DNA from 3 places in the Enterobacter cloacae complex sp. genome. Region 1 is predicted to be linked to each of the others. Evidence: predicted binding sites of a transcription regulator. Region 1 holds the regulator's gene; each other region holds the start of a gene.
What was found. Region 1 encodes sigma-54, which starts transcription at its own class of promoters, with help from an activator protein. Its sites were predicted from a motif close to GTTGGCACANNTTTCGCTNT; they were not measured.
Positions count from the first base shown of each region.

Region 1 (5,084 bases):
CGTGCTGATTACGTTACCCATATTCACGGTGGCCGCGGTGCCGTGCGTGAAGTCTGCGATCTGCTTCTGCTGGCGCAGGGCAAGCTTGATGAGGCGAAAGGGCAATCGATATGAGTAAAACCAGACGTTGGGTTATCATTCTGCTTTCGCTTGTCGTCCTGATCCTGATTGGCGTGAACCTCGCCGACCGCGATGATACGCAAACGGAAGTGGTCAACACGAGCGACCCGACCTACAAAAGCGATCGCAGCGATACCGTGGTCTATAGCCCGGAAGGCGCACTGAACTATCGCCTGATTGCTCAGCATGTCGAATATTTTTCAGATGACGGTGTTTCGTGGTTTACCCAGCCGGTGCTGACCACCTTTGATACCGACAAAGTGCCGACGTGGTCGATCAAGTCTGACCGGGCAAAACTGACAAATGACCGTATGCTTTATCTGTATGGTCACGTTGAGGTCAACGCCCTGACCGCTGACGCTCAACTGCGCAAAATTACGACCGATAACGCCCAGATCAACCTGGTCACCCAGGATGTCACGTCGCAGGATTTAGTCACCCTGTATGGCACAACATTTAATTCCAGCGGTTTAAGAATGCGCGGGAACTTACGCAGCAAAAACGCCGAGCTGATTGAAAAGGTTAGAACCTCCTATGAAATTCAAAACAAACAAACTCAGCCTTAAAGTTGTTATCGCCAGCGCGCTGCTGGCGGCCAGTCTTCCCGCGCTTGCTGTGACTGGCGACACCGAGCAGCCGATTCATATCGAATCTGATACGCAGTCTCTGGATATGCAGGGTAACGTTGTTACCTTTACCGGCAACGTCGTCGTGACCCAGGGCACCATCAAAATCAATGCCGATAAAGTGGTCGTTACCCGTCCGGGCGGCGAACAGGGCAAAGAGATTATTGATGGTTATGGCAACCCGGCCACGTTCTACCAGATGCAGGACAACGGCAAGCCGGTAAAAGGCCATGCCTCGCATATGCACTACGAACTGGCGAAGGATCTGGTCATCCTGACCGGTAATGCTTACCTGGAACAGCTGGACAGCAACATCAAAGGCGACAAGATCACCTATCTGGTGAAAGAGCAGAAAATGCAGGCCTCCAGCGAAAAAGGTAAACGCGTCACTACCGTGCTCGTGCCTTCGCAGTTGCAGGACAAGAACAACGGTCAGGCTCCGGCACAGAAAAAGAGTAACTAATTCGTTATGGCAACATTAACTGCAAAAAACCTCGCGAAAGCGTACAAGGGCCGCCGCGTCGTCGAAGATGTCAGTCTGACCGTCAACTCCGGCGAAATCGTGGGCTTGCTTGGCCCTAACGGTGCGGGTAAAACCACAACCTTCTACATGGTGGTGGGCATTGTCCCGCGTGACGCTGGCAACATCATCATTGATGATGAAGACATCAGCCTGCTGCCGCTGCATGCCCGCGCGCGTCGTGGCATCGGCTACCTGCCGCAGGAAGCGTCTATCTTCCGCCGCTTAAGCGTGTTCGATAACCTGATGGCCGTGCTCCAGATCCGTGACGATCTGACCAGCGAGCAGCGCACCGACCGCGCGAACGAGCTGATGGAAGAGTTTCATATTGAACATCTTCGCGACAGCCTCGGTCAGGCGCTGTCCGGCGGTGAACGCCGCCGCGTTGAGATTGCGCGCGCGCTGGCAGCAAATCCGAAATTTATCCTGCTGGATGAGCCGTTTGCGGGCGTTGACCCGATTTCGGTTATCGATATCAAACGTATCATTGAGCATCTGCGCGACAGCGGGCTTGGCGTACTGATCACGGACCACAACGTACGCGAAACGCTGGCCGTGTGTGAACGCGCCTACATTGTGAGCCAGGGCCATCTGATTGCCCACGGTACGCCGCAGCAAATCCTCGAAGATGAGCATGTTAAGCGCGTGTACCTTGGGGAAGACTTCAGACTCTGATAGGGTAGAGGTTAAGTCACGCCGAACCGGAGAAAAACGCGCTGAACATGAAGCAAGGTTTGCAATTACGGCTCAGCCAGCAACTGGCCATGACGCCGCAGCTACAACAGGCCATCCGTCTGTTGCAGTTGTCCACGTTAGAACTCCAGCAGGAGCTCCAGCAGGCGCTGGACAGCAATCCGCTGCTGGAGCAAACCGATCTTCATGACGAGGTAGATACCCAGCAAACGCAGGACACGGAAACGCTCGACACCGCCGATGCGCTCGAACAAAAAGAGATGCCGGACGAGCTGCCGCTGGATGCCAGCTGGGATGAAATCTACACCGCAGGAACGCCTTCCGGCACGCGCGCGGACTATCAGGACGACGAACTGCCGGTCTATCAGGGCGAAACCACCCAGTCGCTTCAGGACTACCTGATGTGGCAGGTGGAGCTGACGCCTTTCTCGGATACCGATCGCGCGATTGCCACCTCGATTGTCGATGCCGTTGACGACACGGGCTATTTGACCGTGACGCTGGACGATATTCTGGAAAGCATCGGCGATGACGACATTGAGATGGAAGAGATCGAAGCCGTCCTCAAGCGCGTCCAGCGTTTCGACCCGATTGGCGTCGCCGCGAGAGATCTGCGCGACTGCCTGCTGATCCAGCTTTCGCAGTTTGCCAAAGAGACACCGTGGATTGACGAAGCCCGGCTCATCATCAGCGATCATCTGGATCTGCTGGCGAACCACGATTTCCGCACCCTGATGCGCGTCACGCGTCTCAAAGAAGAGGTGCTGAAGGAAGCGGTGAATCTGATCCAGTCACTCGATCCGCGTCCGGGACAGTCGATCCAGACCAGCGAACCGGAATATGTCATTCCTGATGTGCTGGTGAGAAAGCACAACGGCCGCTGGGTCGTTGAACTGAACGCCGACAGCCTTCCTCGCCTGCAAATCAACCAGCAATATGCCTCCATGTGCACCAGCGCACGTAACGACGCCGATAATCAATACATTCGCAGCAACCTTCAGGAAGCACGATGGTTGATTAAGAGCCTGGAGAGCCGAAATGACACGCTGCTGCGCGTCAGCCGCTGTATTGTCGAACAGCAGCAGGCGTTCTTTGAACAGGGCGAAGAGTTTATGAAACCGATGGTGCTGGCAGACATCGCCCAGGCCGTCGAGATGCATGAATCAACCATTTCCCGCGTGACTACGCAGAAGTACCTGCACAGTCCGCGCGGTATTTTTGAGCTTAAGTATTTCTTCTCCAGCCACGTGAACACTGAAGGCGGCGGCGAAGCCTCGTCAACGGCCATTCGCGCACTGGTGAAGAAGTTGATCGCCGCGGAGAACCCCGCGAAGCCACTCAGTGACAGTAAGTTAACCACCATGCTGTCCGATCAGGGTATTATGGTGGCACGCCGTACTGTTGCGAAGTATCGAGAGTCTTTATCCATTCCGCCGTCTAACCAGCGTAAACAACTGGTTTGACACAACCGATAAGGAAGACACTATGCAGCTCAATATCACCGGACATAACGTCGAGATTACTGAGGCCTTACGCGATTTTGTGAACACTAAGTTCGCAAAACTTGAGCAGTATTTCGAAAGGATCAATCAGGTCTATGTTGTGTTGAAAGTGGAGAAAGTGACGCATATCTCGGATGCGACTCTGCACGTCAACGGAGGGGAACTCCATGCCAGTGCGGAAGGGCAAGACATGTACGCGGCTATCGACGGCTTGATTGATAAGCTTGCGAGACAGCTCAATAAACATAAAGATAAACTGAAACAACACTAATTGTCCGGGCAGTTAACGGGTGCAGGACGGCCTGTTGTGAGACACAACAGGCCATTTGTACGGTTAGCGCTTAGGTGAAATTATGATAAACAACGATTCCGCTCTACAACTGAGCAATGTCCTTAACCAGGATTGTACCCGCAGTGGCGTTCACTGCCAGAGCAAAAAACGTGCGCTGGAAATTATCAGTGAACTGGCCGCAAAACAGCTGGGTCTGCCGCCGCAGATCGTGTTTGAAGCCATTCTGACCCGTGAAAAAATGGGCAGTACCGGCATCGGCAACGGCATTGCGATCCCGCATGGCAAGCTGGAAGAAGATACGCTGCGTGCCGTGGGGGTGTTTGTGCAACTGGAAACGCCTATCGCTTTTGACGCCATCGATAACCAGCCTGTGGATCTGCTCTTTGCGCTGCTGGTGCCTGCCGATCAGACCAAAACCCATCTGCACACGCTGTCGCTGGTGGCCAAACGTCTGGCGGACAAAACCATTTGTCGTCGACTGCGCTCAGCCCAAAGTGATGAAGAGCTTTATCAAATTATCACTGAAGCAGAAGGCAATCAGGATGAGGCATAATCGGGAGAAGGCCTTCAGAACGGCTGCCCTGAGGAGAAACGGAACATGGTGCTGATGATCGTCAGCGGTCGTTCGGGGTCCGGGAAATCCGTGGCCCTGCGCGCGCTGGAAGACATGGGATTTTACTGTGTAGATAACCTGCCGGTAGTGTTGTTACCCGATCTGGCGCGGACGCTTGCGGACCGGCAAATCTCTGCCGCCGTCAGTATTGACGTGCGCAACATGCCGGAATCGCCGGAAATCTTCGAGCAGGCAATGAACAATCTGCCGGAGTGTTTTTCACCGCAGCTCTTGTTCCTTGACGCTGACCGCAACACGCTGATCCGCCGCTACAGCGATACCCGTCGTTTGCATCCGCTCTCCAGTAAAAATCTGTCGCTGGAAAGCGCCATTGATAAAGAAAGCGATCTGCTTGAGCCGCTGCGTTCCCGCGCCGACCTGATTGTCGACACCTCTGAAATGTCCGTCCACGAACTGGCGGAAATGCTGCGTACTCGCTTGCTCGGCAAGCGCGAGCGCGAACTGACGATGGTGTTTGAATCCTTCGGCTTTAAGCACGGCATTCCTATCGATGCGGATTACGTTTTTGATGTGCGTTTCCTGCCGAACCCACACTGGGATCCGAAACTGCGTCCGATGACCGGTCTGGATAAGCCCGTGGCGGCGTTCCTTGACCGACACACAGAAGTACATAATTTTATCTACCAGACGCGAAGCTACCTTGAGCTATGGTTACCTATGCTGGAAACAAACAATCGCAGCTACCTGACGGTGGCGA
Region 1 is NZ_LT991957.1:1,539,063-1,544,146, forward strand. It holds gene kdsC (3-deoxy-manno-octulosonate-8-phosphatase KdsC) at 1-114, shown strand, start outside; gene lptC (LPS export ABC transporter periplasmic protein LptC) at 111-686, shown strand; gene lptA (lipopolysaccharide ABC transporter substrate-binding protein LptA) at 655-1,209, shown strand; gene lptB (LPS export ABC transporter ATP-binding protein) at 1,216-1,941, shown strand; gene rpoN (RNA polymerase factor sigma-54) at 1,989-3,422, shown strand; gene hpf (ribosome hibernation promoting factor) at 3,445-3,732, shown strand; gene ptsN (PTS IIA-like nitrogen regulatory protein PtsN) at 3,815-4,306, shown strand; gene rapZ (RNase adapter RapZ) at 4,352-5,084, shown strand, end outside.

Region 2 (5,084 bases), 600 kb from region 1:
TGCTGTAAGCGACTGCTTACTTCTGCCGGCATCAGCGCCGACAGAATGCTGGCCGCGTGGTCAACCAGGGTGACGGATTTACCCGCCCGACAGAAGTCCATCGCCAGCTCGGTGCCAATCAGCCCGCCGCCGACAATCATCACTCTGGCGGCATCGCGTAGCCGGGTTTCGCTGGCCTGATACTCCTGCTGGCTGTTGAGCGTGACCATCAGCTCGCGGCCCTCAACCGGCGGCACAAACGCAGAGGCGCCCGTCGCCAGCACCAGCTTATCGTACTGCCAGGTATGATCTTTCGCTTTCACCACATGGGCGTCGGCGTCAATATCCGTGACCCAGGTGTACGGAAACAGACGCAGGTTAAATTGCTCTGCGAACTCCCCCGCCGTCTGGCGGGTGAGATCTTCGGCGCGCTGATTCTGGCTAATGACGTGGCTTAAATCAGGCTTGTTGTACTCGTCCATGCTGTCGGCGGCGATCACCGTCAACGGCACGTTAGCATCCTGTTTGCGGATATTTTTCACCAGCTGGCGGGCGGCAAAGCCCGAGCCAATAATGACGATGCCGTGGCTCATTTTGCCTCCGTTGCCAGTTCATCAAAGACGTCTTTGCCGAGGGAACATTCAGGGCAGAGGAAGTTGTCCGGCACCTCGCTCCACGGCGTACCCGGCGCGACATCCTGCAACGGCTCGCCCAGTTCAGGATCGTAAATCCACTGGCAGACGCTGCACTGCATGCAAGGGCCGAGGTCGGCAGCGGCAGGGGCGGCTTCTGCTACGGCTTCCGGCGCAACCGCCGCGGCGGGGGCGGTTTGCGGCAGCGGCGCAAGCGCCCACTGGCGTGCAATGTCGCGGCCGTGCTGGCGACAGACTTCCAGCGCGTCGAGGTCCGGACGCCATTTCGCTTTCAGGCTCATGGACATCTCAAAGCCGGCATCCTGTAAACGGGTGGAGAGACGGTCTACCGCGCCGCCGCTCCAGCCGTGAGAGCCAAAGGCGCTGGCGCGTTTGTTACGAAAGCGCAGGCCAGTCATCTCTTCCACCAGTCCGGCAATCTTCGGCATCATCACGTTGTTCATGGTGGAGGTACCCACCAGCACGCCCTTAGAGCGGAAGACGTTGGTCAGGATTTCGTTTTTATCGCTACGCGCCACGTTGAAGATTTTCACCGCCACGTTCGGGTCAACTTCGTTGATGCCCTGGGCAATCGCGTCCGCCATCATGCGGGTGTTGTTGGACATGGTGTCGTAGAAGATGGTGATGCGGTCTTCCTGGTAATCCGCCGCCCATTTCAGGTACAGCTCGACGATCTGGGTGGGGTTTTCACGCCATACCACGCCGTGGGAGGTCGCAATCATATCTACCGGCAGGTTGAAGCCGAGGATCTCGGTGATTTTTGGCGTGACCAGACGGCTGAATGGGGTCAGGATATTGGCGTAGTAGCGCTGGCACTGTTCGAACAGCTCGGTCTGATCCACTTCATCATTGAACAGACGTTCGTCGCAGTAATGCTGGCCGAAGGCGTCGTTACTGAACAGCACCGCGTCACCGGTCATGTAGGTCATCATGCTGTCCGGCCAGTGCAGCATCGGAGTTTCCACGAAGATCAGCTGCTTGCCGTTGCCGATATCCAGCGAATCGCCGGTTTTTACGGTGTGGAAGTTCCACTCCGGATGGTGGTGGTGACCGTTGATGGAGTCAATGGCGTTGGTGGTGCAGTAGATCGGAGTATCCGGAATATAAGACATCAGCTCGGTCAGGGCCCCGGCGTGATCCTCTTCCGCATGGTTGATGATGATGTAATCGATGTCGTTCAGGTCGATTTCACCACGCAGGTTCTGCACGAACTCACGGCTGAATTTGTGATCGACGGTATCGATCAGGACGTTTTTACCTTCACGGATGAGATAGCTGTTGTAGCTGCTGCCGCGCAGCGTTTTGTATTCCGTGCCGTGAAAATCACGTACTTCCCAGTCACGTTGACCCACCCAATGAATGTTATTTTTAACCAGAATAGACATAGCAACCTCAGCGTAATACAGCGTTTTCAAATAAGATGGTTTGCTTATATCAAGTTGCGTGCCAACTTTTTATATATTTGAATTTTAAGCGTTTATTATTTTATGGCCCATAATGGATAGTCATTATGACTATCTTAAAAATTGTCAATATGACATTATGTGTTGTCAAAATGACAGTGAGGCAGACATGAGCTTTTCCGTAGACGTCCTGGCGAAAATCGCCATAGAACTGCAAACCGGTATTGGTCATCAGGACCGCTTTCAACGGCTGATCTCCACGTTGCGCCACGTGCTGGATTGCGATGCGTCGGCGCTGCTGCGTTACGAAGGGCGGCAGTTTATTCCGCTGGCTATCGACGGCCTGGCGAAGGACGTACTCGGGCGGCGCTTTACGCTGGAGGGCCACCCGCGTCTGGAAACCATTGCCCGCGCGGGCGATGTGGTGCGTTTCCCGGCAGACAGCGATCTGCCCGATCCGTACGACGGCCTGATTCCGGGGCAGGAGAGCCTGAAGGTGCACGCCTGTATTGGCCTGCCGCTGTTCGCAGGCCAGAATCTGATTGGCGCATTAACCCTCGACGGCATGTCGCCGGATCAGTTCGACACCTTCAGCGACGAAGAGCTACGGCTGATTGCCGCGCTGGCAGCCGGGGCGCTGAACAATGCACTGCTAATAGAACAGCTGGAGAGCCAGAATATTCTTCCCGGTAGCCCGACGGCGTTTGAGCAGGTGGCGCACACCGAGATGATCGGCCTTTCGCCGGGCATGGAGCAGCTCAAAAAAGAGATTGAGATTGTCGCCGCGTCTGATTTGAACGTGCTGATCTTCGGGGAAACCGGCACCGGTAAAGAGCTGGTGGCGAAAGCGATCCACGAAGCCTCGCCGCGCGCGGTGAACCCGCTGGTGTACCTCAACTGCGCGGCGCTGCCGGAAAGCGTGGCGGAAAGCGAGCTGTTCGGTCACGTCAAAGGGGCGTTTACCGGGGCGATCAGCAACCGCAGCGGCAAGTTCGAAATGGCCGACAACGGCACGCTGTTCCTGGATGAAATTGGCGAGCTCTCCCTTTCGCTCCAGGCCAAGCTGCTGCGCGTGTTGCAGTATGGCGATATTCAACGCGTGGGTGACGATCGCAGCTTACGCGTGGATGTGCGCGTGCTGGCGGCGACGAACCGCGATCTGCGCGAAGAGGTGCTGGCGGGGAATTTCCGCGTCGATCTGTTCCACCGCCTGAGCGTGTTCCCGCTCACGGTGCCGCCGCTGCGCGAGCGGGGCGACGACGTGGTGCTGCTGGCGGGCTTTTTCTGCGAACAGTGTCGGCTCAAAATGGGGCTCTCCCGCGTGGTGCTAAGCCCCGGTGCGAGGACGCACCTTCTGAGCTACGGCTGGCCGGGTAACGTGCGTGAGCTGGAACATGCGATCCACCGTGCGGTGGTGCTGGCGCGGGCAACGCGTTCGGGGGATGAAGTGGTTATTCATGCGCGCCATTTTGCATTGCATGAGGAAACGACGCCGTCCGTTAAGCCAGTTTTACCGGAGAGCGTGAACGAAAACCTGCGCGAGGCGACGGACGCGTTCCAGCGCCAGATGATTACCCGCGCGCTAGAGCAGAATAACCGCAGCTGGGCGGCGTGCGCGCGGGCGTTGGAGATGGACGTCGCCAACCTCCACAGGCTGGCGAAACGTCTGGGGCTTAAGGGTTAAAGTATTCCCGCCTGGTAGAAGTCTTGCAGGTTGATTGCGCCGCACAGCCTGCCGTGCTCGTCCACCACCGGTGCGGCGGTGATTTTACGCTTCATCAGCACCTCTTTGGCTTCAATGGCGCGGCTCTCGGCATTCAGCGTCAGCCCGCCCCGGGTCATTGCTTCGGATACCCGCGCCTCCAGTTTGCCGCCGCCCACCAGCCAGCGGCGCAGGTCGCCGTCGGTGAAGACGCCCTTCACCTGGCGGTCGTTGTCGCACACCGCAACCAGCCCCAGCCCGGTGCGGCTCAGCTCCAGCATGGCGTCCATCACGCTGGTGTCGAGCTTGACCTGCGGAATGGCATCGTCCGTGCGCATCAGGTGGTGTACCTTGTTGAGCAGACGTGCGCCGAGCGCGCCCGCAGGGTGAGAGCGGGCAAAATCTTCTTCACTAAAACCGCGCGCCTGCATCACCGCCATGGCCAGCGCGTCGCCCATCATCAGCGTGTTGACGGTGCTGGAGGTGGGGGCCAGGTGCATCGGGCAGGCTTCGCGCTCAACGGAAATATCCAGCGTTGCTTTCGCGGCCAGCGCCAGCGGCGAGCGGGGTTTTCCGGTCATCGCTAACAGGGCTACCGATTTTTCTTGCAGGCGAGGGATGATGAGATCCAGCTCTTTGGCTGAACCGGAGTAGGAGATAAACAGCATCACGTCGCGGCTTTCGATCATCCCCAGATCGCCGTGCAGCGCTTCGGCAGGGTGAACGAAAAACGCCGGAGTGCCGGTGCTGGCAAGCGTCGCGGCAATCTTCTTGCCGATATGGCCGGATTTACCGATACCCGCCACGATCACTTTGCCTTCGCAGTGGATAATAGCGTTGGCTGCACGAACAAAATCCTCACCCAGACGCTCCGGCAGGCGGCTGGCTTCCTGGAGTTCCAGCAGCAGGGTCTGACGGCCTGCGTTTAACAGAAAATCACTCATTTTTCTCTCCGGTTACGATCGTTCCCATCCCCCCCTCTGACAGAAGGGGCGCTTATCATAATGCATTCTCCCTGCGCAGACCGTGGTCAATGATAAAGATTTTGCTTACGGTCATATAACCGCTTCCTTGAGGAGTCGGGGATGCTTTACCATACTGGGTTCTTACCGAACTCGTTAAATGGATGCCACATGTTCAAGCGTCGTTATGCAGCGCTGTTACCTGCGCTTATTCTTCTGTCCGCCTGTAGTAGCAAACCCAAAACTGAAGCCGTTCAGCCAACGGCTGGCGCGCCTTCCGGCGGGTTCCTGCTGGAACCACAGCATAATATGATGCAGATGGGCGGCGACTTCGCGAATAACCCTGCGGCCGAACAGTTCATCGATAAAATGGTGAGCAAGCACG
Region 2 is NZ_LT991957.1:942,939-948,022, reverse strand. It holds gene norW (NADH:flavorubredoxin reductase NorW) at 1-572, opposite strand, end outside; gene norV (anaerobic nitric oxide reductase flavorubredoxin) at 569-2,017, opposite strand; gene norR (nitric oxide reductase transcriptional regulator NorR) at 2,205-3,719, shown strand; gene gutQ (arabinose-5-phosphate isomerase GutQ) at 3,716-4,681, opposite strand; gene mltB (lytic murein transglycosylase B) at 4,871-5,084, shown strand, end outside.
Region 2: the regulator sigma-54 is predicted to act here: its motif matches at 2,064-2,083, upstream of norV (anaerobic nitric oxide reductase flavorubredoxin).

Region 3 (5,084 bases), 580 kb from region 1:
GGTGTGCGCCATGCTGTTGACCACTGCCGCGAGCGTCTCCATCGGTAATCCTTCTTCGAGGATAAACCCGCACGAGAGGTAGCGAGGAATGGCGCCGCTGACGGCCACGTCGTTTGCCGTGCCGCAGACGGCGAGCTTGCCGATATCGCCGCCCGGGAAGAACAGCGGGTCAATCACGTAGCTGTCGGTAGAGAACGCCAGCCGGTCACCGTGTGCGGTGAGGGTTGAGAGCGCGATGCGCGCCTGATCCTCCTGCTCGGCGAGCCAGGGATTATTAAAGGCTTCCATGAACAGCCGGTTAATCAGCTGCTGCATCGCCTGTCCACCGCTTCCGTGCGCCATTTCCACCGTGTTCATGCTTCACACTCCTGGTTGCGATAGTGATACCACGCGGCGCATGCCCCTTCGGAGGAGACCATCAGCGCGCCAAACGCGGTTTGCGGGTTACAGGCGTTGCCAAATAACGGGCAGTGATGAGGTTTACATTTGCCGGTGAGCACGTCGCCACAGCGGGCGCGGGGATCGTCGCACGCCTGCTGCGGCTGCGGGCGGAAATGCGCTTCGGCGTCGAAGGCGCGATACGCAGGCGTCAGGTGCACACCGGATTCCGCAATCAGCCCCAGCCCGCGCCATTCGCCGTCGCCTTCCACGCTAAACACGTCGGCTATCGCCTGCTGTGCCCGTCTATTTCCGGCATCGGGCACCACGCGGCGATACTGATTCTCCACCGCACTCAGGGCCGCTATTTTCTGCTCAACCAGCATGGTCACGCCTTGCAGTAGATCAAGTGGCTCGAATCCAGCCACCACTAACGGACGATTGTACTGTTCAGCAATAAAACCGTAGGCGTCTGTGCCGATGATCATGCTGACGTGGCCCGGCGCCAGAAACGCGTCGATGCCGTTATCTGGCGCGTCAAGCAGGCTGCGCAGCGTGGGGATCAGCGTGATGTGCTGGCAGAAAAAGAAAAAGTTAGTGACGTTGCGGGCTTTCGCCTGCTGGAGGGTGATGGCGGTGGCGGGCATGGTGGTTTCAAAACCCAGCCCGAAAAAGACGACCTTGCGGTCAGGATTAGCCTCTGCCAGCGTCAGGGCATCCATCGGGGAGTAGACAATCCGCACGTCCGCGCCCCGCGCCTTCGCCTGGAGCAGCGAGCCATTTTTCCCCGGCACGCGCATCGCGTCGCCAAAGGTGCAAAAAATCACGCCGGGCCGGCTGGCGATGTCGAGACAGCTGTCGATGCGCCCCATCGGCAGCACGCACACCGGACAGCCGGGGCCGTGGATAAACTCGATGTTCTCCGGCAGCAGCTGGTCGAGACCAAATTTGAAGATGGCGTGGGTGTGGCCGCCGCAGACCTCCATGATCCGCAGCGGCCGGTCTGCCGTGTACTCCAGCAGCGACGCGCGAGATTTCAGGCGATCGATAAGCTGCAACACCCGCTCAGGTGCGCGATATTCATCAACGTAACGCATGTGTTAGCGTTCCTCCCCATACAGCAGGGCGCCCCACGTCCGGCTCAACGTCGAACATATTCTGTAGCGCGTCCAGCGTGTCGCGGGCTTCCTCCTCATTAATCACGCTCATGGCAAACCCCACGTGGACCAGCACCCACTGGCCGAGACGCGATGCGCCGGTTTCGTCGTGGCTGCCCACTAGCGTCAGGTCGACATCGCGCAGGATGCCGCAGACCTCCACCCTGGCCTGATTGCCGTCGATGGAATGAATTTGTCCGGGAACGCCTATGCACATCGTTCGCTCTCCAGCCAGTTCAGCCAGGCGTCCATCCCGTCACCGCGCGTGGCGGAAACCAGCAGGATCTCAATGACCGGGTTCACTTCCCGGGCGTAAGCCACGCACTTATCCACGTCGAAGTTGAGGTACGGCAGCAGGTCGACTTTGTTCAGCAGCATGAGGGAGGCGGCAGCAAACATATGCGGATACTTCAGCGGCTTGTCCTCTCCTTCCGTAACGGAGAGCACCGCCACTTTATGCCGTTCGCCAAGGTCGAAGCTTGCCGGGCACACCAGGTTGCCGACGTTTTCGATAAACAGAATGCCGTGCGCTTCCAGCGGCAGGCGCGGGGCGGCGTCGGCAATCATCTGCGCATCCAGGTGGCAGCCCTTGCCGGTGTTAACCTGAATGGCGGGCGTGCCGGTTTCGCGGATGCGCGCCGCGTCGTTAACGGTTTGCTGATCGCCTTCGATCACCGCGCAGGAGATGCGTTGGTTCAGCCGTTTGAGGGTTTCAGTCAGCAGGGTGGTTTTACCGGAGCCGGGGCTGGAGACCAGGTTGAGCACCAGCTGTTGACGGGCCGCAAAGCGGGCGCGGTTGCGGGCAGCGAGCTGGTTATTTTTGTCCAGCACGTCGATCTCCACCTCCAGCATCTGGCGCTGACTCATGCCCGGCGCGTGGGTACCCGCTTCGCCGTGGCCGTAATGCAGGTCGCCCGCGTCGGAACGCTGCGGCGCAAAGGTGATGCCGGTCAGTGCCGCCGCGGGACGCGGGGCAGGGGAAAAGGGCGCGGAGCGAAACGCGGAGTGAGGACGGTGTTCATCCCCTTCTATATACAGGTTGCCTTCGGCGCAACCGCAGATACTACACATAACTTACTCCTTCTCGATTTCGAGGCGCTGGATCTGCATGCCGTCATCCGCCACGATGCGCAGCCCGCTGCTCTGGCACTGCGGACAACGCTGCACCTTCGATGAAAGCAGCGTGACGTACTGCTGACACGGCTCGCACCAGCACTCTGCCTGCTGCTCCTCGATATGCAGCGCGCAGCCTTCCGCCAGCGTGCCGCGGCACACCAGTTCAAAACAGAAGGTGAGGGCGCTGGTCTCGACGCAGGAAAAGGCGCCGACCTTCAGCCAGACGCCGGTCACGCGTTTTGCGTGGTTCTGCACAGCCTGCTGTTCGATAAGTTCCAGGGCCCGCTGGCAGAGGGTGATTTCGTGCATGACGCCTCCTTAATGAATTGCCCCTTCAATGCAATAACGGTGCCAGCTTGGTTTTGGCTACGGCGTGACGATGTCAACGCTGTCGAAATGACACGTCGACACCGCGGCGATGACAGTATGTTTTCCTGTAAAATCCATTTAAATCAATCAATTAAAAAGTGGCACGAAATCTGCTTAACAGCCGCTAACTCCATTAACCGGATACCTTTTATGACTATTTGGGAAATTAGCGAAAAAGCGGATTACATCGCGCAACGTCATCAGCAGCTCCAGGAGCAATGGCACCTGTACTGCAATTCACTGATCCAGGGGATTACGCTGTCGAAGGCCCACCTGCATCACGCCATGAGCTGTGCAGCGCAGGGGGACATGCGCTTTGTGCTGTTCGGTCACTTTACGATTTACGTCACCCTGGCGGAGACCTTCAACAGCCACACGATTGAGTACTACGTCGAGACGAAAGAGGGCGACAGGCACTGCATCGCCCGGGCGCAGCTGATGGCCGACGGCATGGTGGACGGTCACGTCAGCAACCGCGATCGCCAGCAGGTGCTGGAGCACTATCTGGAGAAAATCGCGCCGGTTTACAACGGCCTCTACGCCGCCGTTGAGCATGATCGGCCGATCAACCTGAAACAGCTGATCGACGGAAAATCCTCAGCGAACGTGGCCTGAAAAACGCGTGTCGAGAAGTGTCGATAAGACAGTTTTTTTCGTCAAAAATGACCATCACCAGAGGATTGCCCGGTGAACCGTTTTGTAATTGCTGACTCGACGGTCTGTATTGGCTGTCGGACCTGTGAGGCGGCGTGCTCGGAAACGCACCGCCTGCACGGGCTCCAGTCCATGCCGCGCCTGCGCGTCATGCGTAATGAGAAAGAGTCTGCCCCGCAGCTCTGTCACCACTGTGAAGATGCCCCGTGCGCGGGCGTCTGTCCCGTCAACGCCATCACCCGCGTCGATGGCGCAGTGCAGCTGAACGAAAGCCTGTGCGTGAGCTGCAAGCTGTGCGCCATCGCCTGTCCGTTCGGTGCCATTGAATTTTCCGGCAGCCGTCCGCTGCATATTCCGGCGAATGCCAACACCCCTAAAGCGCCGCCTGCGCCACCGGCTCCGGCACGCGTGAGCACGCTGCTGGACTGGGTGCCGGGCGTGCGCGCCGTCGCGGTGAAGTGCGACCTGTGTAGCTTTGATGAGCAGGGCCCGGCCTGCGTGCGGACCTGCCCGACACGGGCGCTGGTCCTGGTTAACATTCGCGATATTGCCCGCACCAGCAAGCGTAAGCGCGAGCTGACCATTAATACCGACGTCGGCGATCTTTCGCTGCTGCGGGCGCTAAACGAGGGGGCGAAATGAACGCGATAGTAATGATGACCAGCGGCGTGGCCTGGTTTGCCGCCGCCGCTGTCCTGGCGCCGATCGTCTCCTTCCATAAAACGCTGAGCGGCTGGATCGCCGGCATCGGCGGGGCGATCGGCAGCCTGATGACGCTGGCGGCGGGCGGCGTTGTCCTGATCGACGGCCAACCCGTCAACACAACCCTTCCGCTGATTCACCACGCCGTTGAACTCACGCCGCTGAACGCCATCTGGCTGGTGACCTTTGGACTATGCGGGCTGTTTATCAGCCTGTTTAATATCGACTGGCACCGCCATCAGCAGACCAAAGCGAACGGCCTGCTGGTTAACCTGCTGATGGCCGCCGCGGTCTGCACGGTTATCGCCAGCAACCTTGGCTCGCTTGTGGTGATGGCCGAAATCATGGCGCTGTGCGGCGTGTTCCTGACCGGATGCAGCGCCTCCGGCAAGCTGTGGTTTGCGCTCGGACGCCTCGGCACGCTGCTGCTGGCGCTGGCCTGCTGGCTGGTGTGGCAGCGTTTCGGCACCCTGGACTTTGCCGCGCTTAACGGCCAGACGCTGGGCAACGACGTCTGGCTATTGGGCGTCGTCGGCTTTGGCCTGCTGGCCGGGATTATCCCGCTGCACGGCTGGGTTCCGCAGGCGCATGCGAACACCTCTGCGCCTGCCGCCGCGCTGTTTTCGACGGTGGTAATGAAGGTCGGTCTGTTCGGCGTTCTTATGATAACCCTGACGGGCGGTCAGCCGCCGCTGTGGTGGGGCGTGG
Region 3 is NZ_LT991957.1:962,690-967,773, reverse strand. It holds gene hypE (hydrogenase expression/formation protein HypE) at 1-357, opposite strand, end outside; gene hypD (hydrogenase formation protein HypD) at 354-1,475, opposite strand; partial or broken gene DBR02_RS04960 (HypC/HybG/HupF family hydrogenase formation chaperone) at 1,479-1,752, opposite strand; gene hypB (hydrogenase nickel incorporation protein HypB) at 1,743-2,606, opposite strand; gene hypA (hydrogenase maturation nickel metallochaperone HypA) at 2,610-2,960, opposite strand; gene hycA (formate hydrogenlyase regulator HycA) at 3,171-3,635, shown strand; gene DBR02_RS04935 (4Fe-4S dicluster domain-containing protein) at 3,708-4,316, shown strand; gene hycC (formate hydrogenlyase subunit 3) at 4,313-5,084, shown strand, end outside.
Region 3: the regulator sigma-54 is predicted to act here: its motif matches at 2,988-3,007, upstream of hypA (hydrogenase maturation nickel metallochaperone HypA).